One region of the Butyricicoccus sp. AF35-5AC genome, then DNA from elsewhere that is predicted to be linked to it. Evidence: riboswitches for the same ligand, from Rfam matches in the RefSeq annotation. Region 1 holds a riboswitch; each other region holds the start of a gene.
The links. Region 1 has a riboswitch for cyclic di-GMP ahead of DWZ82_RS16075 (transposase). Riboswitches for the same ligand answer to the same signal wherever they lie in the genome.
Positions count from the first base shown of each region.

Region 2: it holds a riboswitch for cyclic di-GMP, as region 1 does, so the genes downstream of both, DWZ82_RS09885 (S-layer homology domain-containing protein) here and DWZ82_RS16075 (transposase) in region 1, are expected to answer to the same signal.
Region 3: it holds a riboswitch for cyclic di-GMP, as region 1 does, so the genes downstream of both, DWZ82_RS07545 (S-layer homology domain-containing protein) here and DWZ82_RS16075 (transposase) in region 1, are expected to answer to the same signal.

Region 1 covers NZ_QUDX01000007.1:125,632-135,540, reverse strand. Annotated here, with positions in the region: gene iolE (myo-inosose-2 dehydratase) at 1-206, opposite strand, end outside; gene DWZ82_RS10480 (Gfo/Idh/MocA family protein) at 222-1,352, opposite strand; gene DWZ82_RS10475 (solute:sodium symporter family transporter) at 1,461-3,056, opposite strand; gene DWZ82_RS10470 (helix-turn-helix domain-containing protein) at 3,361-4,200, shown strand; cyclic di-GMP riboswitch class I at 4,408-4,498, shown strand; gene DWZ82_RS16075 (transposase) at 4,780-5,271, shown strand; partial or broken gene DWZ82_RS16070 (IS256 family transposase) at 5,286-5,663, shown strand; gene DWZ82_RS10455 (hypothetical protein) at 5,726-6,262, shown strand; gene DWZ82_RS10450 (helix-turn-helix domain-containing protein) at 6,411-6,569, shown strand; gene DWZ82_RS10445 (MurR/RpiR family transcriptional regulator) at 6,955-7,791, opposite strand; gene DWZ82_RS10440 (MFS transporter) at 8,094-9,503, shown strand; gene DWZ82_RS10435 (endonuclease/exonuclease/phosphatase family protein) at 9,658-9,909, shown strand, end outside.
Region 2 covers NZ_QUDX01000006.1:213,052-222,960, forward strand. Annotated here, with positions in the region: cyclic di-GMP riboswitch class I at 688-779, shown strand; gene DWZ82_RS09885 (S-layer homology domain-containing protein) at 889-2,910, shown strand; gene DWZ82_RS09890 (RHS repeat-associated core domain-containing protein) at 2,960-9,646, shown strand; gene DWZ82_RS09895 (hypothetical protein) at 9,713-9,909, shown strand, end outside.
Region 3 covers NZ_QUDX01000004.1:170,723-180,631, reverse strand. Annotated here, with positions in the region: gene DWZ82_RS07570 (dicarboxylate/amino acid:cation symporter) at 1-1,152, shown strand, start outside; gene sdaAB (L-serine ammonia-lyase, iron-sulfur-dependent subunit beta) at 1,165-1,833, shown strand; gene sdaAA (L-serine ammonia-lyase, iron-sulfur-dependent, subunit alpha) at 1,849-2,718, shown strand; gene DWZ82_RS07555 (ATPase P) at 2,877-3,884, opposite strand; gene DWZ82_RS07550 (carbon starvation CstA family protein) at 3,968-5,473, opposite strand; gene DWZ82_RS07545 (S-layer homology domain-containing protein) at 5,731-9,054, opposite strand; cyclic di-GMP riboswitch class I at 9,110-9,203, opposite strand; cyclic di-GMP riboswitch class I at 9,341-9,436, opposite strand; gene DWZ82_RS07540 (transglutaminase-like domain-containing protein) at 9,713-9,909, opposite strand, start outside.

The sequences.
Region 1 (9,909 bases):
GATGCAATCTTGATGCCGCGCAGGTCGAGTGCCTTGTTCAGTACGGCCGGGTCGGTCGGGAACTTGCCGCCAACCTCGGTGCCCTGAAAGCCTGCCAGAGCCGCCTCGGAAACCATCTGCTCGAAGGTGAGCTCACCGCCGAGCTGCGGCATATCGTCATTCGTCCAGCCAATCGGCGCAATGCCGAGTTTTACATTATTAAACATAGCCTTGAACCTCCCTTAGCACTTTTCCCAAGTGCCCGACTTAACGGACTTGAGCACTGCGTTGATAATGCCGTCAACCTTGGCGCCCATCTCGAAGTCGCAGATGTACTCGCCGCCGTGCATTGCCTGCATGAGTGCGTGAGCCTGCAGTGTTTTCATATCGTCGAATGCGATCGCGATGCCGCCTGCCGGCTGGAAGTACTTGAAGCCCTCGTGCTGCGGGTTGAGCAGTACGGTGCGGAAGCCGCAGTCACGGCCGTTGTCCTTGTCCGCATCAGCCTTGAAGTAAACCTGAACCTCGCACATACGCTCCAGATCGTATACTACAGAACCCTCGGTGCCCTGAATCTCGTAGTAGAAGTAGTTCTTGCGGCCGGTTGCAACACGGGAGGACGAGAAGTCACCAATTGCACCGTTTTCATACTTAACGAGGAAGGTGATGAGGTCGTCGTTCTCAACCTTGCCCATCTCAGTGCTGCCTGCCTTGACCGGACGCTCCGGAATAACGATGGACTGCACGCCGAGCACCTCGCTCATGTCGCCCATGATCATCTGGGAAACGCTCAGCAGATGGCTGCACAGGTCGCCGAGTGCGCCCGAGCCTGCCAGCTTGTTGATGTGACGCCATGCAATCGGAATGGACGGATCGAGCAGCATATCCTGATCGTAAGTAGCGTGTACGCGCATGATCTTGCCCAGCTTGCCGGACTTGACGAGTTCCGCAACATACTGGTTTGCCGGGTTCATGATGTTGGAGAAACCGCAGTAGTTGACTACGCCCTTTTCCTTGGCCAGATCAGCCAGCTCGCGGGACTGCTCCGCGGACAGCGACAGCGGCTTCTCGCAGAAAACATGCTTGCCGTGCTCGAGAGCAGCCTTTGCCATCTCGTAGTGCATGCAGTTCGGGGTCGCAACGTCAACCAGGTCGATTTCGGGATCGGTAACAACGTCCATCCAGTTGGTGGTGTAGCGGTTGTAGCCCATGTTCTTCGCGAACTTTGCTACTGCGTCCTCGCTGACATCGCTTACCAGCTCAAATACCGGCATATCATCGCCGAAGATCATGCGTGCATTGTGGAATGCGGTGGTGTGGGCCTTGCCCATCCAGCCGGCGCCGATCAGACCGATTTTAATTTCCTTGCTCATAAGTTTTTCCTCCTCAAAAAATCTCAATACCTTTGTTGGATTTTATCGAAAACGCCTTGTGCGTTTCTTACAATGTGAATAGTTGAATGGTTTCCGGGGTCCGGCTCATTATCGAGCCAGACCGATCGGAGAGAACAACGCGTAGACGCAAAGCATCAGGATGAAGCAGGTCAGCGCGGCGGGTTTTACATACTTCCACGGGGTCAGGTCAACAGCCTTGGAATCCTCGAGGATAAAGTCGGTAGCACGGGGCTTGAACTTGCCGATGAGCAGCATCAGTGCCAGGTCTACCGGGAACAGTACCGAAAGAACATACAGGTAATGCACATTCAGCGGCAGGAACTTGGAGATCGAGTACAGGATAACGTGTACGACCAGCGTAATTTTCGGTGCACAGGCCGGAACGCGCTTGGTGTAGAAGCCTACCAGCACGATCGCGAGGATCGGCATGGAGTAGAAGCCGAAGCACTCCTGCAGGAAGTCATACAGACCGGACGGTGCATTGCTGACGAACGGCGCTACGCAGATGGATACGATCGCAAGACCGGTACCAACGCGCTTGCCTACGCTTACCAGATGAGAGTCGCTTGCGGTCTGGTTGAACAGCGGACGGTGGAAGTCCAGCGTGTAAAGCGTTACACAGCTGTTCAGTGCCGAGTTAAAGGACGACAGGATCGCACCGAACAGAACCGCTGCGATGATGCCGAGCAGCCAGTTCGGAACAACCGTGGTGATCAGAGACGGATATGCCAGGTCGCTGTTTGCCAAGCCGTCTCCGAAGAAGCGGTAAGCCAGCAGACCGCAGATGGTGATGAAGAACGGATCCAGCAGCTTGAGGAAGGCGGTGAACACTGCGCCGCGCTGTGCCTGCGCCAGATTCTTTGCTGCCAGCGTGCGCTGGATGATGGACTGGTTGGTGCACCAGTAGAACAGGTTGTTGAACAGCATGCCGAGGAACAGGACCGGCCACGGAATCATCGGAGGCAGGGCGTTCGCCGGATTGACCGCGTTGAACTTTTCTGCCGGAACATTGGTGATGAAGTCCTGAATACCGGCAAGGAAACTGCCGTTGCCGAGGATGCAGATGGACAGGATCGGAATCAGCAGACCGCCGATCAGCAGGCCCACGCCGTTTACGGTATCAGATACCGCAACTGCCTTCAGGCCACCGAAGATTGCGTAGATGGAACCGATAACGCCGATTGCAACACACAGGATCGCAATACTCTGATAAGTGGTGATGCCGAACAGCTGATCCAGATGGAAAATCTGGTTGAAGGCCAGCGCACCGGAGTATAGTACGGTTGGCAGGTAAGTAAGCATGTAGCCGAGCAGGAACAGGAACGAGATGATCTGCTTGGTGGTGCGGTCAAATCGAACCTCCAGAAATTCCGGAATGGTGGTGATGCCGGCTTTCAGATACTTCGGCAGGAAGATCAGTGCCAGCGCCAGCAGCGCGATACTTGCGTTTACCGACCAGCTCATGGCGCCCATGTTGGTCGAATAGCTTTGTCCGGCCTGTCCGACCAGCTGTTCGGTGGACAGGTTGGTCATTTCCAGTGAACCGGCGATGACCAGACCGGTCAGTCCGCGTCCTGCAAGGAAGTAGCCTTCCTTGGTGGACAGGTTCTCCTCCTTGGTCTTGTACCATGAGATCAAGGCCACCAGACCGGTGAAGGCGATGAATGTTAAAATGATAATCAAATGTTTCAACCCCTCTTCTGAATAAAAAAATCCTATTATATTGTAGAATTTCCTATTCTGGTTTTTTCTTTTCCCTTCGTCTTTTTAACTCAAAAGAAACTATTTTTTGTGTTTTTGTTCGTTTCCCTTTCGTTGTACCTATCATATATCAAATTCTCACATTCATCACTACACAGGATAATAATAAAATATCAAAATTTTATACTTTTTATCAGTATTATTTTTTGATATAATTGTATAAGAAAAGCGAATGACAGCATTTCCATACCATGATATGGTACAAAAAAAGGAGTTGACACCAATTATGCTTAACGATATGGGTATTCTGGCAGATTCTGTCCGCTATTACCACGATGCAGATGCCTTCACCGCGACTAACCTGTACCATGTTCCGCACGCAGGCAGCTACCATTGCGACGAAACATACGGTATGCAGCGTAATTATCTGGATATCTGCCAGATGCTTATTGTAGATGAAGGCGAACTGTCGGTCACCTACCGCGGTGAAACACGCACTGCCGGTCCCGGCAGCCTGATTCTGCTTGACTGCAGAGAACCGCACAGCTATCACGCCCTCACACCGATTCGCATGCGCTGGTTCCACTTTGCAGGCAACGGCAGCACGGCCTATACACATCTTATCCTCAATACGCACGGGTTCATCCTGCCCACCGGAAGCAATGCCGAGATTGAGGAATGTGTCCGCCGCATCATGGTCTCGGTGCACCAGAACCAGCCCAATCCTCATATTATTTCCCTGACGATCAACAAGCTGCTCGTTCTGCTCGTGCTCGTGCTCGGGGAAAAGAAAAAAAGCGATCTCGAGATCGCCATTCAGGACTCAGCCGACTATATGACGTACAATTTTGCGGACAAATCGCTCTCCATCGAACACCTGTCCCAGCGTGCTGCGCTCAGCACCTGCTACTATATGCGTAAGTTTAAGGAATACCAGTCGGCAACACCGCATCAGTTTTTGCAGACTGTGCGTCTGAGCGCCGCAAAGCAGCAGCTGCTCACCACCTCGCAGAGTATTGAGACCATCGCAGATAACTGCGGTTTCTCCAGTGCTTCGCACTTTATTATGGCCTTCCGTAAGAGCACCGGCATTACCCCGCATCAGTACCGCACCCAGTGGAAATAAAAAGCACACTCTCCGTACTGCGTCCACAGGATGAAACGGTCGCGTGTACAGACAGGCAAGCGCAGCGCAGCTGTGCTATCCGAACGGTGATATTCATCAGATTGCTGCGCGAAATGTCGTTTTTATGACACGAATCGTATAACAGACCAATCGCGTGCTTATACAGATTATGGTATAACAATCAAAAATCAGGTACATATACGGTGTCTGAGAGATAGGCAAACCCATCGAAAGATGGGGGACGCAAAGCCGGAAGGGTCTAAGGCGGCGAACGCCGCAATGACAGCCGGTTGTAAGCATCAGCGAAGACGCTGTTAACCTCTTCTGCGCTTTATTTGGCAGAAGGAGGTGTACGCCGTCAAAAGAATATGGCAAGCCGATTCGCGGTGCAATACACTGCTCGCAGAGCAGGTAAAACTCTGCCCTTTTGTGCTGTTCCAACAAAGATATAAAAACGCTTTCAAGTCATGAGTAGCCATGTCTTGAAAGCGTTTTTTTATTTAAATTTGAAGCCGTTAAAGCAGATAAAATACGGAGGGAAAGTTATGAAAAACGATTGTTATCGGCAATAGTATCATTGTGTTTGTTGCGACAATGGCGCCGACTGTGGCGTTTGCGGCGGTCGCAGAACTCGAACGCGAGTACATCCTCCAGCGCCAGCGCGAGGGTATCGCCATTGCCAAGACAAAGAGCCAGTACACCGGACGCAAGCCGATACCGCTGCCGGACAACTACGAGCGGGTTGTTTCCCGATGGCGTGCCGGAGAGATTACCGCAATCGAGGCTATGTGGCAGACTAGACTTAAACCTAACACCGAGTTCATGGAAAACGGTCTGGAGGCCGAGCTGGACGATCAACTGGGCTACAGCCGGTATGACTACAAGAACAAGGACACGGATAACGGCCGGAACGGGCGCAGCAGCAAAACCCTGCGCACCAGTTTTGGCGATGTAGAGGTATCTGTGCCGCGGGATCGCAAGAGCGAATTCGAACCCAAGGTGCTGCGGAAAAATCAGACCAGCATCAGCCAGGACATCGAGGATATTTTCATTGCTGTACGGATAATTTGACCGGTTTTTCTGCGGCAATTGAGGCGGTCTATCCCAAGACGGAAATCCAGAACTGCATCATCCATCAGCTTCGAAATTCCGGCAAATATGTCTCTTACAAGGATTTGAAGGCACTTATGGCTGACTTGAGAGCAGTCTACGCAGCGGTAGATGAATCGGCTGCTTTGGACGCGTTAGACACGTTTGCAGAACACTGGGACAAGAAATATCCTAAGATTTCTCAGTCATGGAGGGATAACTGGGCAAATCTCAGTACCTATTTCAAGTTTCCTCAGGCACTCCGACGGCTGATCTATACGACCAACACGATTGAAGGCTTTAACCGTCAGCTCAGGAAGGTAACCAAGTCGAAATCCGTGTTTCCGACCGATGACAGTCTTTTCAAAATGCTGCAGCATGAGCCGAAAACCTGTAAACGCTGCACAGTATGTGCTCAGAAACGGAGGAACAGCAGATGATTACGAACGAGTACGGTATTCATACCTTTTCACTAAAATTTCAATGCAAATATTCCGAAATTCAGAATATTATCGAACAAAATGAGTGCATTCGTACCGGCAAAGGGAAATCAGGGCTTTCGTCATATTACCAGATGCCGCAGTTCAAGTCCATCGGCGTTGAAATTCACTTAGGGCAATCCATCTCGCATCCGTGCTGGCTGATACTGATTGTTAACCCGTCTTCTCCGCTCGCCAGTACCTATGAACCGACTGCATTATTTCAAGCTGACGAAAAGTCTGTTCAACAGCTAAAGCACCACCTGCGGAATATCCTTGATAAGATCGGCGTTGACCGGCGGCTCAAGGGGTTTAAGCTGTCGAGGTATGATTTGACCTGCAATCTGTATTATGACCGCAAGGCGGATGTTCAAGATCGTTTGGATATTTTCAAGAAATCCTTTCCTATCCTCCACTACAGTGCGGTTAAGTTCGGCCAATATTCAAATTCCAATGAAAGATTCAAAGGCGCCAATAAGCATTCATCGAGTTAACGTACTGGAAATGGTTCGGATAAAGGCTTGTTACAGGGTATTTGTGTCTGCTTAAACGGTGCGATTTGACAATCAATCGCCAACATTAGAATAAGCATACATGAATTAAAGTGAAATGCGTTTTCACCTATGTTGATGGAGGTTTTCTATGCCGAACGATGAAATCCTAACCGTCAAAGAGACGGCCGCCCTGCTCAAGACCACGCGCCAGCAGATCCGCAAAATGATCGCAAACGAAGAACTCCCGGCCGTAAAGGTTGGCCGGGAGTGGAGGGTGCGGAAGGCGGGGATTATGGAGTTTTTTTGAGGTGAATTTGTAAACATACCTATTGGATCATATAGCCGTATATTTTCCGCATCAACACATCCAGATAAAGTTTTCTTTCGCGCTGTAAAATATAATTTGATCCTGTGGAAGATGAAGAGTTTGGCTGATATATTTTCGCTGATGTTCCAGATTGGCAATCTGAGCTGCCGTCAGAGATGTGCTATGTCGCGAGATTGGCGCTGCTTTATCGGCGCAGTTAATCGCAATAATCAAACGGGAACATGAGACAGGGACAGCATTGACTGAAACAATGCTAGATCGTTAGCATAATCTCTTTGATCCGATCGCAGCACATATACGATACAGATGCAATGATGCAATATATCTTTCAAGCATCAAATTCCACACACAGGATCAGAAATGATCAATCAATGCGAAATGGCAGGAGCACTTCATTCATGCGTTCAATATTCTGTACGACGCTGTCCTTGCGGCGGATAGCAAGGCTGACATAAAGCGTGTCGATGAGGGAGAACTGCGCCACGCGCGGCGACACGAAAAGCTGCTCGGGCGAATACAGCTCAAGGCAGATGTCGCTGACCTCTTTGAGCGGCGTATCCGGGTAGCCGGTGATGCCGATGGTCGGCGCGCCGCACTCCTTCGCGGTACGCACGGCCGACACGATTTCGCACGTCTTGCCGGTATGCGAGATGGCGATGACCGCCGTATCCGGGCCGCATTGGCTCGCCTGAATCTGCATCAGGTGCGAATCGGTCAGCGAAACCGCGCGGATGCCGATGCGCATGAGGCGGATGTAGAAGTCCTCCGCGATGGTGCCGGACGCGCCGACGCCGAGGATGAGGATATTCTCCGCCCGGTTGAGCACCCCCACCGCCTGCTCGATTTTCTCGAAATCAAGCAGCTGGAGCGCCCGCTCGAGCGTGTCGATATTCCGGCTGAACACGTTCTCCGAAATGGTCGAAATACTATCGGTTTCGGACAGATCTTCAAAAATCGTGCGCACCGACTTGGGAGAATATTTCGCCAGCAGCAGCTTTACCTCGCTGAAGCCCGCGCAGCCGACGATCTTGCAGAATCGAATAATACTCGACTCCGCGATGTCAAGCTCGGCCGCCATCTGCTGAATGCTGATCGAGGTAATATGTACCGGATCGGCTAAGATATAGTCCGCAATCCGCTTTCCAACCTTGGATAAAGTCGAATACTGCGACTGAATTGCGGCATAAACGTTCTTGTCCATGCAATCACCCTGCACTTCCGCATCATATAGTGATTTCATTGTATCACAAAACATCGACCTTGTGAAGAATGCACAAAATTGAATATTATTCTTTTTACAATATGATTTATTGAATTTTATTCCGCTCAGTGCTATACTTGTAGATGTTCGGTGGAACGGACTTCCACTGAAAGGGTATAGCGAGAGACGAGTCCGGACAACGTCTCAAAGGCAGACCCACTCCCGATGCGCCCGGCGCACCGAACGGTCTGTATCGCTGCAACTGAAAAGAAAAGAAAATAAAAAAAGGACTGAGCAAAACCATGGGCAAATCCAGTAACCCGACTTTCGCGGGTGATAAGGAATTTGAGAAAATCCATCTCAAGGAAAAGTTTTCCTACGGCCTCGGCGACGTTGCCTGTAACGTTGTCTACGCCCTGACAACCTCGCTGCTGATTTACTTCTACACCAACGTAGTCGGTATCTCGGCGGCTATGATCGGTACCATCATGCTGTTCTCCCGTTTCTTCGATGGTATTTCCGACGTACTTATCGGTCATCTGGTTGACCGCACGCATTCCAAGCACGGCAAATCCCGTGCATGGATTCTCTGGATGATGATTCCGTACGGCATCGCAGCCATCCTGCTGTTCACCGTTCCGCCCGCAACCCCGATCGTCAAGGGCATTTACGTTTTCATCACCTATAACTTCTGCACCACCGTTGTCTACACCGCACTCAACCTTCCGTATGCAACGCTGGCTACCCTGATGACCCGCGACACCGACCAGCGCGCCGTTGTCAACCTGTTCCGTACCGGTATGTCCGCCCTCGGCAACATGGTCATCACCGCCATTACCTTCCCGCTCGTCACCCGTCTGGGTGACACCCAGCAGGCATGGATCGAGGTTTCCATCCTCTACGCCATCGTTTCCATCATCATGCTGTTCATCTGCTTCAAGAACTGCCACGAGCGCGTCAAGGAAGAGACCAAGACCAAGGACGGCAAGAACGTTCCGCTCTGGATGGGCATCAAGCTCTGCGTCACCAACAAGTACTTCATCATGTTCTTCATGCTCGCTGTGTTCCTGTCCTTCTATGAGGCAGTTACCGGCACCTGCAACGCATACTACGCGCAGTACATCCTCGGCAACCGCGACCTGCTCGGCGCACTCGCATCCTTCGAATCCATTCCGCAGATCGTCACCGTTCTTGTCCTCTCCCCGTTCATCGCCAAGTTCGGCAAGCGCAACGTAGCGCTGATCGGTGCGATCGTCGCCGTTATCGGCACGGTTTCCCTGTTCATCAACCCGAGCGCCCTCAATCTTGCGCTGTTCGCCTGCGTTATGCGCGGCATCGGCAAGGGCTGCTTCCGCGGCGTCAAGTACTCCATGCTGGCTGACGTTATCGAATATGGCGCATGGAAGAGCGGCATCCGCGTACAGGGCCTGATGGTATCTGCTACCACCGCCGGCCAGAAGTTCGGCTCCGGCATGACCAGCGCAATCTTCGGCGCCCTGATGAGCCTTGTAGGCTTCGCCGGCACCGCAACCATCAATGCCGCACAGTCTCAGATGCTCATCGCCATCTACATCATCGGCAACATCATCGCTTGGGGCGGCATCGGCGTTCTGCTGATCTTCTACAAGCTCGATAAGATCTATCCGCGCATTATCACCGAGATGAAGCAGCGCGAAGCTGCCGAGGCAGCAAAGGCGACCGCAAACGCCTGATTTCCCCCCGCACTCCCTCATTTTTACGCATCATCTTTTTCTTCCCTTATATGGAACAGCCGGCGGAGTCAAGCATTCCTGCCGGCTGCCCCCATATTCTACCTCAAATAAAATTCCGCGAATATCCACCATTTATATGAAAGGCGTGTAACAAATGGAAACCCTGTCCTACGAAAAACGCATCGAACTCGGTAATCTCGTCCCGGCGCTCGGCCAGTTCAAGGTCATGGAAAAAATCCCGCAGTATCAGCAGTGCGAGGTGCACAACCTCGTGGATGCGCCCGCCGAGGTGCCCGAAACGCTGCGTCACGTTGTATTCAACATCGAGCGCGGCCAGACGCTTCACGAAACCATCGACTTTCTCAATATGTGTCCCGACCTCAAAAACATGGACATCATCTACGCC
Region 2 (9,909 bases), on a different contig from region 1:
ATATTTGCTGACAAGCCATGTATCACCGAAACCAAAATTAAAGAAAGCTAAGATAAGTATGGAGTTTAGGCTTTCATCTTTGATTGGGATTCTATCATACCGTATATACAGAACAAAGTCAATCGGGGCAGAAATTGTTCACATTTGATTCATAATTAAACTTTGGTACACAGAAAAGTTGCAAAAATGCAATATTCTTGTCCTCGTAACACTTTGCAATCGAACATTTGTTGCATAGTCCTAAATCGGCAGTTTCGGCAAAGCAAAAGTGGTCAAATAATTGACCACTTTCCGTAAAAATATTTTGGTTTTCCCGACAATTCGGACAAATAAATTCCGAAACGCACCTGTACAGAACAGATGTACAGCGGCGCGTTAAGGGGGAGAGGAACGAAATCCGCGCCGCCCGCGTCTTTCCTCTCCCCCTGCTGCGGTTATGGATAACTCCCTTGCGGCAGTTACCCACAGCCGCAGCACCCCCTCACCATTCTCGCGGCGGCGAACGCAGAGAGAAATCTTTTGAAGTCTATAACAGTAGACCCTTTCCGACGTAAGCAGTCTGCAATTTTGAACAATTACTTGTTTAAGTACAAAAGGACTTTTGTTGAAATTGACAAAGTAATAATTGACAAATGCCAAGCAACTTAGTACAATTTAATTAACTAAAAACCCAAACTCTTAGGAGAATGGCAGAAATGGCAAAACAGAGGAAACTCTGCGGCGCAAAGCTATAGGGTCTAAACGATTGCTCTGCAATCGCATGACAGCCAGTTACCTAACCAGTCCCCGCATTTTAAGAAACAGCGCAATACTGTGTGGACTACTATCCATGCGGTACTGCGCCCTTTTTTAACTGTTTGGGCGCAAAAGAAAGGGAGCGATCGAAAAATGAAACGCACACGAATCAGCGTATTGCTTGTAATAGCCTTGCTGTTGCAGCTATACGCACCACTCACGGCAGGCGCAGCGGACTTTACGCCAAACCCACAGACGGAATATGCCAAACGGTTTATTGCCGCCTGTGATGGACAGACATGGTTCATCAATGAGATTGAGCGTCTTCTGAACGCACAGCAACGCACACTGGATACCATCACCGGAGCGGAAGACCTTGTAGAAATCAAGAGCATTGGTCTGAAAGGCCGAAACATCACCGGACATATACCGGCTGCAATCGGGGAACTTAGTGAATTGCGGTATCTGTTCCTCTCGGATAATCATTTGAGCGGAGATATTCCATCTGCGCTCTATACGCTCCCGAAATTGCAGAATGTGGATTTAGGCGGTAATGATTATGCAGGTGCGATTCCTTCCGAATTTGGCACAATGCCCGCATTGAAAACGCTGGTTCTCAAAGACAATCAGTACACCGGTACGATACCGGATACGATTTTGAGCAATACCCAGATTGAGGTGCTGAACCTCATGGGAAATCAGTTGACCGGCGGTTTTCCTGCGGCAGTTGCCGGTATGAGCAGTCTGAAATACTTGAACCTTTCAGAAAACGTTATCGGCGGCACGATTCCCGACCTGTCCGCGCTGACGAATCTTATCTCTCTTTCGGCGTGGCAATGCGGCATGACCGGCACGATTCCCGAAACGCTGTACTCGCTTTCCGGTTTGCAGATTTTAGACCTGTCCGAAAACAAGCTGGAAGGCGAAATCTCTGCCGGTATTGCTAATCTGGCAGGCTTGCAATATCTCGCGCTGGACACGAACCCTCTGCGCGGTGTATTACCGGACGCATTTACACAGACTGCGTTGACCGAGATTCATTTGGAAAACACTTATCTGCGCGGTTTAGTTCCTGCTACGCTCAAAGCACGTCATGACGCAGGCGCAAAGGTCTATCTGAACAATAACTACATGACCGGCGCTGTCTTGAAGGATATGCCGAACAACAGCGGTAACTTTACAGATGGTGCAGCAAGCGAACAGTATCAGCTTACCAGCACTCGTTCCACGGTTACGGTCAGCAAGGACGGCACGGTAAACCTGTATGCGCTGCTGCTGAACAAGTCGCTGACTACCGGCAGCACGGCAAAAGTGCTGCTTAGACCGGACGAGTATGTTGTCACCTTCGATGATACCAAGGTGCAGGTTACTGCGGATAGCAGCGGTATCTATGTGAAGGCATTGACGGATATTCCGCAGAATACGAATTTCAGTATCACAATCCAAATCAAGGACAACACCGGCTCTGAATACTCCAAGGTAAAGCTGACCCTCACTACCGATGTTACCAGCGGTGGCGGCGGCGGTATCGGCGGCGGCGGTATCGGCGGCGGTGGCGGCGGCACACCTGCAACGCCCAAGGCAGAACACAAGCTGTATATCAACGGCTTTACCGATGGTATGTTCCATGCCGAACGCAATATCACCCGCGAACAGACCGCGAAAATGCTGATTGACGCGTTGGAAAAGGAAACTGCCGAACCGGAGCAATCCTCGTATACCGATATTGCCAATAACCGCTGGTCGTATCGCTGGGTTGAAGCAGCGTCCAAGGAAGGCTACATGGTCGGCTATAACGGCGGCGTGTTCAAACCGGAATTTGCAATCACTCGTGCAGAGATGGCAACAGCCTTGTCGCGTATCGCAGCGAAGGAAGGCTTGATTATGAACGGCAGTACCAAGACCTTCTCTGATGTGGCAGACGGCAAATGGTACAGCAGCTATATTCGTCAAGCGGTGCAGTACGGCTTAATCAGCGGCTATACGGACGGCACCTTCCGACCGGAGCAGTACATCACCCGCGCTGAAACCGTAACGATGATAAACCGTATGCTCGGCAGAAACTATGAAATGGCAACCGAACTGCACAGCATGGCTTGTCCGTTCCCCGATGTCAGCCAGAGCAACTGGGCGTATGGCAACATCATGGAAGCCGCTATCACGCACAAGCACTGATAGAAAGAATTAGAAACGGAAGAACTCCTGAATAGTTGGAGGTAAACTTATGAAGAAAGCATTAGTCCGCAGAGTAGTTTCTCTGTTCCTGTGCTTTTGCATGGTGATTGGATTCGTGCCAATCATCGACGCGCAGGCAGCGGAAATCAAGGGCGGCACATTCGACCCGCATACCGGTTATCTGGAACTGGAATTTGGGTATCAGCTTACGCAGTATGTGAATATCAATGTCTATGTCCGCAGTCCTTCGGACGATGGATTGAAGAAAGAATTTGTCGGCTCGATTGTAGAGAATTATCTGCTCTCCGGTGCAAACGATGTTAAAGCATGGCTTCCCGAAGATTCACCGGACACTATGGTATCGCCCTACACACCGGCTACAAAAACGGACGGCGGTTTGGTAGAACTGTCCGAGGACGGCATTTATCAAGCAGACAAGAACTTTGCCGGTGAAGATATTGAGCCGGTATCCATGATGAAGCACACGCTTATATGGGATGGCTCTCTCAATGGTATTCCGATTATCGGTCCGAACCTCGATGAAGATGTATTTTATCTGACCGTAGAAATTGAACCGCTCGGCAGACCGGATAAGAATGTCGAGTGTACCGGCAGTGATGACAGCCACACGCACGGTCAGAACTATACTTGGCCGCAGAAGCAGGAGAACGGCAAGAAAAAGTTTGCGGTCAGTACCGAACTGCTGGTAGACTACCGTGATTATGTTGTCGGTGAAGATGGCACGGCAGCATTCCTCATGCTGGAAGGCAGCTTGTCCGATGAAGTACGCAAGAAGCTGTACGAGCAGTTTGTCAGCGGCAGTCTGGCGTGCAATGAATTGACCGGTTTCCCCGAACTGGAAGGCTTGGTGCTGGACTACCAGAACCTTGACCCTGTAAACATGGTAACAGGTGCATACAACTTCATGTACGAGGACTTGAAGCTGGAAGGCATTATCCCGCTGACCTTCCTTCGTGTTTACAACTCGCGCTACGACAAGGGTGCGCTGGGTACTGGCTTTACGCACAGCTATGACTATTCGCTCATCAATGACCGTGGTATTATCCGTGTGACAATGCCTGGCGGTGAGGAGCAAATCTTCCTTACGCTCCGTGGCGGCGGCTATGATTCTCTGGCAGACAGCGGCTTTGTTCTGGAAGATGCGGCAGGCGGCTACCGCATGACGCACGAGGACGGCGCAGCGTTCATTTTCTCGAATGACGGCAAGCTGCGTACCATCTCTAATCCCGATGGTACGCAGGTAGCACAGCTTACCTACAACGGCGATGAACTGACCGAGATTGACGGCATTGCAGGCAGCTATACGCTGGCATGGTCGAACGGACATATTTCGTCCGTGACCGATAACGCAAGCCGCACCGTATCGTATGAGCATGACAACGATCTTCTGACCGGCGTTACCAATGCGGACGGTGATACGCTGCACTATACCTACGATGGCAACGGCTATCTGAACAGTGCTACCGACTTTGAAGGCGAAGTCTATATTAAGAACGAGTATGACGGCATAGGCCGTGTGGTAAAGCAGACCTTTATCAATGCGGACATTCCCACTGTTTCCACCGTTTCCTATGACGATGAAGCGCGTGTTACGACCTGTGTAGATGCTAATGGGCTTGAAACGCGCTACTACTACGATAACCACCGCAACATCCAGAAAATCGGAACAGTTATCGACGGCACGGAATACACCACCGCCAACACCTATGACGGCGATTATCGCGCCAACTCTGCAAGCGACCGTCTGAACGGTGCAACCGCATACGAGTACGACAGCAGCGGCAATGTGACGAAGGTTCGCTATGCGGATAATACCGCTATGACGCTGACTTATACAGCGGGCGGCGATATTGCGTCTATCACGGACGCGCTCGGCAATACGGAAACCTATACCTACTCCGGACACAGCTTGACCGAGTTCCGCGACAAGAACGGACATACCACTTCGTACACCTATAATGCACTCGGTCTGCCGATTACGGTTACGGACGCACTCGGCAATCAGACTACCTATGCGTATGACGATAAGGGACGGCAGCTTTCTGTCACTGACGCAGAAGGCGGCGTTACCAGCTTTGAATACGATGCCGTAGGCCGCATCGTTGCAGAGCATACCAAGGTGAGTGATACGGCTACCGCAACGACCAAGCATACCTACTCCAAGGCGGGCAAGCTGCTGAAAACCGTAGATGCACTCGGCGGTGAAACCTCGTATGAGTACAATGCCAACGGCTTTACCACCTCGACCAAGGACGCGCTCGGCGGCACGGTAACGACCGAATACGGCACGAACGGTGAACCGCTGAAACGCACGGATGCAAATGGCAACGAAACCACCTATGAATATGACCAGGACACCGCACAGCTTGTATCGGTAACAGACGCAGAGGGCAACGAAACCCGCTACACCTACAACGACCGCGGCCTGCTTATCCAGACTACGGACGCAGAAGGTAATGCGACCACCTATGAATATGACGCACTCGACCGTGTAGCAAAGACGATTGACGCGCTGGACGGCGAAACGACCTATGCGTATGACAGCATGGGACGTACGGTTTCGGAAACCGACGCAGAAGGCAACAAGAAAACCTACACCTATGACGCACTCGGACGAACCAAGACCGAAACCGACGGTGCAGGCAATAAGACTACCTATACCTATGACCCTGTTGGCAATCTGCTTGTCACAACGGACGCAAACGGCAATGAAACCAAGACCGAGTACAACGCCATCAATGCAGCGGTAAAGCAGATTGACGGCGAAGGCAACGAAACCACCTACACTTACGACAAGGCAGGACGGCTGCTGACCGAAACGGACGCACTCGGCGGCGTTACCGCGTACACCTATGACCTTGCGGGCAATCAGCTTAGTGTTATCGACCCCGAAGGCAATGTGACAAAGTATATCTATGACCTGTTGGGACGCGCCGTAGAGCAAATTAACGCAGACGGCAGCAAGACCCGCACTGTGTATGACGCGCTGGGACGCACGACCGAAAGCTATGACGAACTCGGCGGTAAGACTGCTACCACCTATGATGCGAACGGCAACCAACTCACCGTCACTGACCCGAAAGGCAACAAAACTTCGTATCAGTACAACCGCAAAGACCAGATTACTGTTATCACCTATGCGGACGGCGGCGAAACCCACTATACCTACAATGCGCTCGGAAATGTCAGCGAAGTAACCGACCAGAACGGCAATGCAACCAAGTACACCTATGACGCACTCGGCAGAACGCATACCGAAACCAACGCAGTAGGTGTTGTGACCGAATACGGCTACGACAAGGTAGGCAACACGGTTTCTGTCACCAAGGACGGAACAGTAATCGCAAAGAGCGAGTACGACGGTGCATATCGTGTGATAAAAACGATTGACGGACTGGGTAATGCGGGAACAAAGCAGTATGACGGTGTAGGCAATGTGCTGGTTTCCACCGACCGTGAAGGCAATGCAACACAGTACACCTACGACAAAAACTATAACCTGCTCAAGACCACCGACGCAGAAGGCGGCGTGTCCTTGTCTGCTTATGACGCACTGGGTCGTGTCGTTTCTGAAACCGATGAAAATGGCAGCGCAACGACCTACACCTACGATAAGAACGGCAATGTGCTGACCGAAACCGACGCACTTTCTGGTGTTGTTACCAACACTTACGACGCACGCGGCAGAGTAGCAGCAACCACGGACAAGCTGGGTGCAACGACTACCTACACCTATGACGCAGCCGGTAATCTCCGCAAGGAAACCGACGCGAATAATGCGTATGCCGTTTATCAGTATGATGCGAACAACAATCTCATTCAGTACACCAACCGCAACAACGAATGGGTGAAGTATGCGTATGACTGCATGAATCGGCAGGTCAAGGAAACCAACCAGCTTAACCATGCAACCGAGTACGAATACGACCTTGCAGGCAACCAGACGGCGGTGATCGACGGCAACAAGAACAAGACCATATACACCTATGACGGCTTGAATCGTCTTGTTTCCAAGACCAACGCCGAAGGCGGTATGTTCGAGTACCGGTATGATTCGTTTGGCAACACCGCAGGCACGACGATGTACGGCGGCGGTGACGAGAAGGCCGCGACCACTTATGCCTATGATGCAGCGGGCAATCTGCTGACCGAAACCTCTCCGCTGGGCAGCGTGACTACCTACACGCATGACAAGGAAGGCAATGTGCTGACGCAGGTTGACGAAAACGGCAAGCAGACCGCGTACACCTACGACAAGTTGTATCGCATGGTTTCCCGCAAGGACGCGGATGGTACTGCGACCTTTGCCTATGACAAGGCGGGCAACATGACCTCGGCCAAGGATGGAAACGGCACGGTAGCATTTGCGTTCGACGCGCTTTCCCGCACCACCGCTGTCACAAATGAGGACGGCACGACCACGGCGTACACCTACGACGCGGCAAGCAACCGTCTGTCCATCACCTACCCCGACGGCAAGGCTGTTACGACCGCGTATGATAGTCTCGGCAATGTGAAGTCCCAGACCGACCATGACGGCACAGGCATTACCTACACGCGCGACGCGGAAGGACGCACAATCAAGGAAGGCCACAGCGACGGCAGCACGACCGAGTATGATTATAACGCCGCCGGTCTGCTGACGCTGCAAAAGGAAGTCACCAAGAGCAACAGCACACGCCGTCAGACTGCGTATACCTACGATGACGCGGGCAATATCGTAAGTGAGAACCGTTCCGGTGTAGACATTGCCAAAAAGGACGAGCTGGTACGCTACTACTACGATAAGGCAAACCAGCTTATCCGCACCAATGTTGAAGGCAAGAATACGAAGTATTCCTACGACCTTGCGGGCAATCTGCTTTCCAACGGCACGAACACTTACACCTACGACCTGCAAAACCGTCTGGTTAGCAAGACCGGTAAGGACGGTACGACCACTTATACCTATGACGCGGCGGGCAATCTGATTAAGAAGGCTGCACCGGACGGCACGACCGAATATACCTACACGGCACAGAACAAGCTGAAAACCGGCAAGACCGAGGACGGCCAGAGCAGCACCTATACTTACAATGCGCTCAATGCACGCATTAAGAATGTACAGGTGCGCGACAACAAGAACGCCGGTCATGCAAACTCCGACTTGAAGGACGGTTCGCACGGCACCGATTATCTGGACTTCTTGATGGACGGCCGCTTTTTCTGGCAGCGCACATGGGAAACCGAGGTAGGCACGACATTCCAGAGCAACTTTGAAACCGTAACAAAGAACTATGTTGTGGACTATCTTTCTACGGCTAACCGTGATATACTGGTAACAGAGGACGGCAGCTTCACACAGCGTTATGTGTACGATGAGAACAGCACCCGAATCTCCGCAGAGTACGGCTATGCAGCCGGCACGAAGCGCGGCGAAGGCGGCGAGAACCTGCAAAGCGACTTTGCTGCAAACGATGTGCGCAAGGTGTGGTATCGCACCAGCCACCTTGGCAGCACACTGTTTGCCGTAGATGAAAACGGCAAGGTAATCTCGCACACGATCTATGACCCGTGGGGCAATCCGCTGACCGAAACCTACACGGACACGAATTTCAGCGGTATCGACAACGCCAACAATTTCACCGGCTACACTTGGGACGAAGTGCTTGACCTGTATTTCGCGCAGAATCGTTTCTACGACCCTGCCGACCACCGGTTCACGCAGGAGGATCCCATCAAGGACGGCGAGAATTGGTATGGGTATTGCGGGAATAATCCGATCAATGGATTTGATCCATCTGGAATGACTTTATGGTCTGATGCCAGCGCGCAGATCAAAAGATGGGGAACGGCAGCAAAGAGTTGGACAACTGAGCAATTAAATAAGGCAAAAACATGGATTAAAGAACGGGTACAGTCTGTAATAGCTACCATTAAAAGTTATACAATGCATTTTACAGACTATACTCGTAGGCAAGATGTAATGCGAGGCATGGTTGCATCTGCCCTTATCAATGTGGTTGGTAAACAAGCTGATTTGTTGAATGCCTTAATAAATACCCACCGAATATCCATTTCTCTGCCTACACAACAGGAATTAACTTCATATCTTACCACCAGCAGTAAACTCAATTCGTATTTCTTGAATCAGTCTAATTTTAAAGATTCCTATTACTTAGGAAGAATGATAGGCGATGGTATTGTTGCTGCCGCAGGAATTGGGTTAAGTGCAAAGTCCATTTTTGAGATGTTTGTTGGTGGAGGTATGGCTGGTATTGGTACCGCCACAGCACCCACAGGCGTTGGTGTTGCGATTATGGGTGTTGGCACTGCATTAACAGCCGATGGCGTAATTACTGTAGGCGCGGGAATATCTATTGCTGTCGCCGCAGCCGATAGTTTTGGTGGCGATTCTGACAATTTCAACTATTATCATAAATTGGATTGCAATAAGCTGGTCGCAAAATGGAATGAAATTCTATCCAAATGCACCAAAAGAAATGTAACCAAAGGAAGCCATGTTATATATGAAAGAAATCAATCCAATGGTTTTTCCACAGCTAAAAAAGATTTTGATTCTTTGAACTTGTCAAATATCAAAACAAGTACCAATAGTAAGGGCAAAACAACATATATTGGTACCGGTGCAAATGGAACCACCTATAATCTTCACTGGAGTTCTACAGAAAATCGTTGGTGCTTGCAACAGGGAAAGATCAAAATTAGGTATTAAAAGTCACAGATAGGTGAGCATAGATAAATTTATCTATGCTCATCTATTGAGAATCGGAGGTATAGAATGTTCAAGGAATGGTTGTATTTCAAAAATGAGTACGAAAAACATCATGATGCTATGATGCTTGATGGATATTCATGGAATGAGGATGGACTCTTAATCGAGTTGAGATCATTAAGTGACAAACGATACAAAATCCATTTTCATGTAAATGTTGAGATTGTAAAAATTGAGTACAATTCAGGTAGTGATTTGACTAC
Region 3 (9,909 bases), on a different contig from region 1:
CTGTTCGGCCAGTTCCTGCCGGAAGGCTTCTGCCGCTTTGTGGTAACGCTCTCGTCGTTCTTCAGTCAGTTCCTGTCGTTCATCATCCCGCTGATGATCCTCGCGTATGTTACCATGGGCATTGCTAACCTCAAGAGCGGCGCGGGCAAGCTGCTGCTCATTACGGTTGCCATCGCCTACTGCTCGACCCTGATCGCAGGCTCGGCTTCGTTCTTTGTAGCCGACACCCTGTTCCCGCACTTCATGAGTGCGGATGCGCTCGACAAGATCGCCGCAACCGCAGGCAACTCGCTGGAGCCGTACTTCAGCCTGGAAATTCCGGCGCTGATGAACACGCTGTCCGCTGTTGTTACGGCGTTTGTACTCGGTCTGTGCATGTCCAGCCTGCGCGGCAAGACCATCGGCGACACGCTGTACAACGGCGTTTCCGACTTCTCCGGCATCATTGACTGCGTACTGCACAAGGTCATCATTCCGCTGCTGCCGCTTTACATCTGCGGCACGTTCACCGATATGACCAAGTCCGGCAAGACCTTTGCCATCCTCGGTATTCTGTGGAAGGTATTCATCGTTGTTATCATCATGCACCTGATCTGCATCTGCATCCAGTTTGTCATTGCAGGTCTGGTCAGCCACAAGAACCCGTTCACGCTCATCCGCAACCAGATTCCGGGCTACGCAACCGCACTGGGCACCCAGTCCTCTGCGGCTACCATTCCGGTCAACCTGCAGTGCGCTGAGGCAGACGGCGTTTCCTCGGAAATCCGCAACTTCACCGTTCCGCTGTGCGCGAACATCCACATGGCAGGCTCGATGATCACCATCACAGCCTGCGCTACCGCAGTCTGCCTGATGAACCAGCTGCCGATCTCCATCGGCACGGTCATTCCCTTCATCATGACCCTCGGCATTGCCATGGTGGCGTCTCCCGGTGCGCCGGGCGGCTCCATTATGACCGCCCTGCCCTTCCTGTACATGATCTTCGGCACCGAGGCCGGCGACCCGAGCGGCCCGATCTGCGCCATCATGGTTGCACTGTACATCACGCAGGACTCGTTCGGCACTGCATGCAACGTCTCCGGCGACAACGCGATCGGCGTGATCGTGGAGACCATCTACCGCAGGTTTATCTGCAAATCCTCCGCTCAGTAAGGAGAATCCCCTATGTCCTTTATCAGTGTTTTTGATGTGCTGGGACCGAATATGATCGGTCCCTCCAGCTCCCATACCGCCGGCGCAGCCGTTATCGCGTATCTGGCGCACAAGATGATCGCGCCGCCGCTTAAAAAGGTAGATTTCACGCTGTACGGCTCGTTCGCCAAGACCTACCACGGTCACGGCACTGACCGTGCGCTGCTCGGCGGCATCATGGGCTTTTCGACCGATGACACCCGCATCCGCAATTCGTTTTCGATTGCGACCGAGCGCGGTCTGTCCTACTCATTCACGCCGTGTGAGACCGAGACCGATGTTCATCCGAATACGGTGGACATCCGCATGGAGAACGCCGCCGGTCAGGTGATGACCATCCGCGGTGAGTCGCTCGGCGGCGGCAAGTGCCGCATCGCGCGCATTAACGGCGTTGAGGTTGACTTTACCGGTGAATACAGCACGGTCATCGTCGTTCAGCAGGACAAGCCAGGCGTCGTGGCGCACATCACCAAGGTCCTGAGCGACAAGGGTGTAAACATTGCGTTCATGCGCCTGTTCCGCGAGTCCAAGGGCAACACCGCTTACACGATCGTCGAATCGGACGGTCATTTCCCCGAGGGCATTGAGGAACCGCTCAAAAACAATCCCAACGTCCACGATGTCATGATCATCGAACCGTAAGGAGGAGAGCAGATTATGGATTTCAAAAACGCATCCGAGCTGCTTGCACTCTGCACGCAGCAGCAGCTCCCCATCTCCGAGATCATGCGCCGCCGCGAGTGCCAGCTGGGCGAAACCACGCGTGATGAGGTCACGCACCGTATGAAGAAGGCACTCGAAATCATGCGCTCATCCGCGCTGACACCGCTCAAAACGCCGGTCAAGTCCATGGGCGGCCTGATTGGCGGCGAGGCAAAAAAACTGGCGCAGCACGCGGCCAAAGGCCACTCTATCTGCGGGGATGTGCTGCACAAAGCAGCGCAGTACGCGATGGCAGTGCTTGAGGTAAATGCTTCTATGGGGCTGATTGTCGCAGCACCGACCGCAGGCAGCGCCGGTGTTCTGCCGGGCATGCTGTTTGCCCTGCAGGACCGCTACAACATCTCGGATGAACGGCTGATCGACGCCCTGTTCAACGCCGGTGCGATCGGCTACCTCGCCATGCGCAACGCAACCGTTGCAGGCGCGGTCGGCGGCTGTCAGGCTGAGGTCGGCATCGCTTCCGCAATGGCGGCCAGCGCAGCTGTCGAGCTCATGGGCGGCAAGCCTGAGCAGTGCCTTGACGCGGCCTCCACCGTGCTGATGAACATGCTCGGTCTGGTCTGCGATCCGGTCGGTGGTCTGGTCGAGTATCCGTGCCAGAACCGCAACGCGGCAGGCGTAGCCAACGCGCTCGTTGCCGCTGAGCTCTCGCTCGCAGGCATTCACCAGTTTATCCCGTTCGATGAAATGCTCGATACCATGTACGCGGTCGGTCGCCGCATCCCTATCGAGCTGCGCGAGACTGCCCTCGGCGGCTGCGCTGCCACACCGTCTGCATGTGCCAAATGCGGACTGTGCTCTTAAATCAGATCATATCGATACTCTTTTTCGCAGGACATTCCCACCCCTCGGGAATGTCCTTTTCGCTTACAGAATAAGCTCTTATCATGAAAGCAGAACCGCCCAAATCGAACTATCCCTCCCGGGCTGTAACCGGGAGGGATAGTTGTATCATCTGATTGTTACTGATACTCCGCATTGAGGAACATGGGCTTGATGGCGACAATCTCATCGTATTCCTCCTGCGAGACGGTGACATCCGCATTCAGCGCCTTCAGGTCAGCCTTCACAACGTCGAGCGCCTGCGCAGCGGTCACTGCGCGGCCATCCATGACAGCACGCTGCATGCGGCGCAGCACAACCGGATGTGCATAGCGGGCCGGCAGCGGGAAATTCAGATAATCCGCAAGGTAAGCCTGCATTTTCTCCTGTGCCTGCGCATCATTCTGCATGATAGAGGCACGGTTGTTGCGTGCTGTCGGCAGGACGCTGAAACCTGCAAACGTGAATATCGCGGCAAGACCGAACAGCGTAAAATAAATCGAAAACGAGCCGTGACGCACGAAAGAAACGATACCGTAAGCCAGCGCCGCAAATCCCAGCAGTGTGATCGCCATAGCGGCCCAGCGGTAGCTGCCGTTCGTACACTGAAAGTTCCGGCGGCGTTTTGCGGCTGCGCTCAGTCGTTCGGCCAGCTCAGGACGGCGCTCCAGATAGTCGATTGCGTTATCGAGTGCCTGCACGGTTTTCTCCGCCTGTGCGCTCATCGGCGGACGATTGCGCTCTTCTTCCTCCCGACGGGCCTTCTCCTCGGCAATGCGCTGCTCTGCCGCCGCGCTGACACACGGAATAGACGGGTGCTCAGCTCGGATAACGCTCAGAAACTCATCGACCTGCTGCTCATACTTGAAATTGCACACCTTCTGTCCGCCGTCGAACTCCACGACCAGATAGGACAGCGTGGCGAAAATGCCCTTGCCGGAAAAGCCGCCCTTGCTCATCGCAACGCGCTTGTACACACGCGTTACCATGGAAAACGGAACATAATACCACCGGTCAACAAAAAAGCTGTTCAAATAGAGGGCATGCCTGCCGATGCCGCACGGACCGATTTTCCGACAGGTTTTTTTATCCTCGGCAAGCGCCGCGTCATCAATGCGCCCCGCGCTGAGCGGATAAGGTTTCAACATTTTCCGTCACCCCGCAATTATCGTTATGGATGGCCGCAGCCGACCGCACAAAGAAACGGCCGGCTGCAGCAATGTTATTATATTCAAGCAGATTTCTTTGCGCTGCGCTTCTTGGTCGCACGAATGAACAGTGCGAGCAGCAGTGCCGCGAATACAATACTGATCGGGTACGCCACTGCGGTATTGTAGTTTACCGTGCCGTCCGCTGTCTTGCTGTTCAGCAGGCTGCCGAGGCACTCCGGCGCGAGGATGAAATAGGTGCAGGAAACTGCACTCATGAACGTAGCCGGAACAGCTGCCATCCAGAAGTTCTTCTTTTCGGTGAACAGGTACATAGCCGCTGCCCACAGAACGATCATAGCGAGCGTCTGGTTGGTCCAGCTGAAGTAACGCCAGATAACCGTGTAGTCGATCAGACCGGTTGCATTGCCGATGCCGAGGATAGCGCCGATACCGAGTACCGGGATGCACAACTTCAGGCGGTTTGCGTACGAACTCTGATCCATGTGGAACCAGTCGGACAGTGTCAGACGAGCGGAACGGAATGCGGTATCACCGGAAGTGATCGGGCAGATAACAACGCCGATCATGGCCAGAGCAATACCAACGCCGCCCATGGTCTTGGAGCATACATCGTAGATCGCTGCGGACTGACCGCCTGCCAGCGCTTCCGCCAGACCGGTGTTGAGACCGCCGGTGACCTCATACAGAGCACAGCCGGCTGCCGCCCAGATCAGTGCGATAATGCCTTCGGCTACCATTGCGCCGTAGAATACGAAGTGACCCTGCTTCTCGTTCTTCATGCAGCGAGCCATCAGCGGCGACTGCGTGGAATGGAAGCCGGAAATTGCACCGCATGCAACCGTGATGAACATGAAGCTCCATACCGGCGTACCGGACGGATGCATATTGTACAGGTGAGACCAAATCTCCGGAATGGTGTAATTCGGGTTGGTGAAGATACCGATGATAACACCGACCGCCATGATGATCAGGCACATGCCGAACAGCGGGTATACCTTACCGATGATCTTATCGATCGAAATAAAGGTTGCAATAAAGTAGTAAACCAGGATGAGGATCAGCCAGAACAGCGTGGTCGAAAGCACGCCGGACACACCGTTGCTCTTGCACAGCGTAACGATCAAACCGGCCGGACCGACTGCAAATACCGTGCCAACCATGATCAACAGTACAACCGAGAACACACGCATGATATTCTGCATGGTGTGACCGAGGTACTTGCCGGTAACCTCTGCGATGGAGGCACCGTCGTTTCGCTCACTGATCATGCCGGAGAAATAATCGTGTACGCCGCCGGCAAAAATGGTACCGAATGTGATCCACAGGAATACGACCGGACCCCAGAGCGCGCCCTGCAGTGCGCCGAAGATCGGGCCAAGGCCGGCGATGTTCAGCAGCTGTACCAGAAACAGCTTCCACTGTGGCATGACAACGTAGTCAACGCCATCGTTAATGCGAACTGCCGGCGTTTCCCGGTCATCCGGGCCAAAGGTTTTGTCTACAATTTTACCATAAGTAAGATAGCCGGTGATCAATAATAATAAGCATACGATAAAGCTGATCATATTATCTCCTCCTCTATACCGGCTGCAAAAGCATGACTTTCGCATAAAAATCACCGAAAAGCCTACTTTTTGAATTCCTCTTTTTCCCTTTCGGCAATCCCTATTATGAACCTATGATATAAAAACCACAAGGGCAATATGTTATAATTTTGACAAGAAAAATTTGCCGAAATTTGTTTCCTTTAGAAAAAACTATCAGAGCAATAAAATCCCCCGACCAATGGCCGGGGGATTCGTTCGCCCTTACAGGAAAGTATTTACTTTTCCAGTTCGGTCCAGTCACGAGTTTCGCGCAGCTTGCTCCACTTCTCGTGCTTGTTTTCCTTGATGTCGTAATAGTGGCTGTTCGTAGCCTCCTGTACGGCCAGGTAATACCATGCGGAAGTATCGGAGTTGTCGCTCCACTTGATCATGTCGTTGTGCAGGTCCTCTGCAGTCTCCGGAAGGCGCTTGAGGACGCGGTTTACGAGCGTCATTGCCTCGGCACGGGTGATCTTGTTATTCGGACGGAAGGTGCCGTCGGTATAACCGTTGATCCAGCCGTTGTTGGCAGCGGCGCTGATTTCGTTCTTTGCCCAGTGGGATGCAATGTCGCTGAAGTCAACAGCGGCCGTGTTGGCCTTGTCGTCAAAACGAGCTGCGATCGCAGCGAACTCCGCACGGGTGATCGGCGCATTCGGATTGAACTTGCCCTGGCTGTCGCCCTTTACGATGCCCATAGCACTCAGCGTAGAAACAGCGTGGTTGTACCATGCGCCGGCTGCTACGTCAGAGTAGCTGTTGGACTTGGTGGAGTTTGCATTGCGGGTCTCGTCGGTGAGCAAACGGAAGAAAATGGTTGCTACCTCAGCGCGGGTAATGCCGTTCTGCGGACGAACGGTGCTGTCCGGATAGCCTACAATGTAAGCATAGTGGTCATCGCCGTTCAGACCGGTCGGTACATTATCCGGAATGGTAACGGTGGGCTTGCGGCTGCCGCCGCCACCGCCGCCGGAAGAAGATCTTCTTGCGTAGGTGTAGGTGAATACGGTGTCCTTCTCAACCTTTGCATTACCGACAGGAATCGTATCCCAGGAACCAGCACGGTAGCCGGAGTTCGGCTTGTCACCCACGGCCGGGATACGGGTGATCGGAACCACAACGTATTTAAGCTCATCGCCGTTTTTATAGTCCTTGAACGGAACGTAAACAACGATGTCAGCGTTGCCGCCGTTGTTCCACTCGCCGTTTACAACCTTGAATGCAAGACGGTACTCCCATGCGTCCGGGGTGCCATTGCCGGTCTCGTCCGGCTTCTCACCGCCCTTGACGTCAAGGTAGTAGTACAGGTCGATGGTAACGTCCTTGGTCAGCTTTTCAAGGTTATCGGTAACCTTGGTCAGACCCGGAACGTAAACGTAGGTCTTGCCGTCAACGGTCTGGTTTACTGCATCATCCTTGTAAAGCTCAGCAACCAGTGCATACTCATTGCCGGTCTTGGTCTCGCCGTTCTCTGCCTTAACCTCAACGTCCTTCTCGTTGTAGAAGTGCTTATTGATGGTGTAATGCTTCGTATTCTGTGTAAAGAAGCCTTGGATGATAACGTTGCTCTTGATTTCAAAATCCTTTGCAGCTTCGCTACCGATCTTCCAGCCAGAGAACGTATGGCCTTCCTTAACAGCGTTGCCACGAATCTTTACCAGAGTGCCGTAGTTATAAGTCTCCTCGTCACCCTGCTTCTCGCCGTCAACGTAGTAGGTTACGGTATACTGGCGGGTAATCGGCTTAAATACTGCGATGTAAGTTACGTCCTTAACCACTGCGATAGTAGTCGGGTCAACCAGTGCAGTATCTGCGGTGCCTGCCAGCTTCCAACCTGCAAACTCGTAAGTATACTGCGCGTCAGAAGCCTTGCTTGCCTGATCCTTCGGATCCTTAGTCGGCTTGTTGTTGTAAGCAACCGTCTGAGTATCGAGAGCATTTACAGCGTCATCAGCATTCTTCCAAGTTACGGTGTACTGGCGGGCAATCGGCTTAAAAACTGCAATGTAGGTTACGTCCGCAGTAACTGCTTGTTCCTTCGGATTAACCAGTGCAGTATCTTCAGTGCCTACCAGCTTCCAACCTGCAAACTCGTAAGTATACTGCGCGTCAGAAGCCTTGCTTGCCTGATCCTTCGGATCCTTAGTCGGATAACCATTGTAGTTTACCGCCTGAGTATCGAGAGGATCTACAGCGTCATCCGAGTTCTTCCAAGTTACCGTGTACTGGCGCGTTACCGGCTCGAATACCGCAATGTAGGTTACGTCCGCAGTCACTGCGCGTTCCTTCGGATCTACCAGTGCAGTATCTGCAGTGCCTGCCAGCTTCCAACCCTTGAACCTGTAATCATACTGAGCGTCAGAAGCCTTGCTTGCCTGATCCTTCGGATCCTTAGTCGGATAACCATTGTAGTTTACCGCCTGAGTATCGAGAGAATCCTCTGCGTCCTCAGAAATCTTCCAAGTTACAGTATACGGATTCGGAATCCACTTTGCGTACAGATGCAGGTCGGTCATCAGAAGATGCTTAGAGCCAACTTCATACTTGTTACCGTCAACATACCAGCCGCCGAAGCTGAATCCGGTCGGGACGGTGAACATGTTATCAAGAACGGTATATGTATCACCGCTCATTGCAGCAACTTCGCGGGAATCGTCGGTCGTGCCGGGGATAGTACCATAGTTAGAATGATAAGTAACCTTAACCGGAACACCGGCTACATAGCCGTCGACATGATAGCCGTCTACCTGATACTTAATGGTGTACCATACAACTCTAATATTATTCACATTAAAGTTTTCGCCCAGTACCGAGAACGGATCAGAGGGATTGGAATCCTTGATGTAGGTTTTGCCATCTTCCGACCAGTTGGCCTTGGTGAAGAAACCGAGGTTTTCCGGAGGATCCAGATATTCGCTTTCAACGCCATCAATCTTGGTATAACCGTTCGTGGCATCGTAGATGCTGTAATTCTTATCAGCAATCTTCTTGCCCTTCGCGGTCAGATAGCCTTTGTAGCCTTTGAAATTGTCGCGGTCGGTAACGCCGCCGTCCGAGGTGTCATTCGGCAGGTAGCTTTCTTGGCCCTGGCTTTCGCCGCTCGTCGGCTTATCACGGTTCGGCAGAAGCACGAAGTACTTGGCTTCCTGCTGCCAATTCCATGCGCGGTCGATTTGAACCTCCTGCACGCTAATTGTATTCGCCGGAGAATTGCTTACTGCATCATTATTCTGAGAATCATTTTCATTGGAATTGCTATTATTGCCAGTCTCCTCGATGTCCGTACCGCCGGACGGTGCCTGTGCAGGATCCGGATTCTCAATCTGTCCTGCCTGTGCAGTATCCTGAGGCTCAGTCTGCCCTTGGGTCTCGGCATCGGGAGTTTTTTGAATGGCGTCTTCTGCGGAAGTACTGTCAACAACCGACATCTGGTCTTCCGGTGACGGAAGGGTGGTGATGCCTTCATCGCCGGCCAGCGCCCAGGTCGGGCACATGGTCAGCGCCATGATAGTCGCAAGTGCTCCTGCGAGCAGACGTTTACGCATATTCTTTTTTAACATAGGAATACCTCCTTGGTCAGCGTGCATGCTGATCGAGAGGGATTGCAAATGTATTTCTGGCAACCGGCTGCCATGCGGAGAGAAAAAAACCTCCGTTTAGGCCCCTGGCTTTGCGAGACCGGCTTTCACCGATGGTGCCTTTGTCTGTACAACTTGCTCCTCAACGAGCCGCACAGATCATGTGTTTGTGGGTTTGCGATAATCTCAGAATGCAATGCAGTTTCAACCTCCAAATAAAATACCCCCTTTACAGCGCGCATAGCTCTGCAAGGGGGTACAAAGTACCTTCGGCAACCGGCTGCCATGCGGAGAGGAAAAAACCTCCGTTTAGGCCCAACTGGCTTTGCGACACCGGTTTTCACCGGCTGTGCCTTTGTCTGTACCTGTATCCCTTTACGGAAGTCATGCACAGAATTTTACGATCTTTTCTGTCGGCAGACACGCCGGACTGCATACACAGCCCTTTGCCTGAGCCGGACAGAAACCCTCCGAATCCTCTTCTTTAGTATACCATAAATGTCCGCGAATAACAAGCAAATACTGTAAAAACGAAGAAGAGTTTCAATCCGGAATCGTTTTTTATGCAAGAAATCGCCGCTGATTGGGCATAAACATACCCTATCAGGACCATTTGCATACAAAATAAAATGAAAAAGTGTTAAGCCGCAACTACTGCAAGCGCATCGCTGGTATTGGTGTAGGTCAGCGGAGATACGCAATCATGCAGGGTTTTTGCGTTCTTCACGCTGCGGGTAACCGCGTAGGTCAGATCAATCTGATACCACTCGCCATTCAGGTTTACCTTATTCCAAGCGTGGTAGCTGGAGCCGGCGTAACCCTTGGTCAGTGCGCACG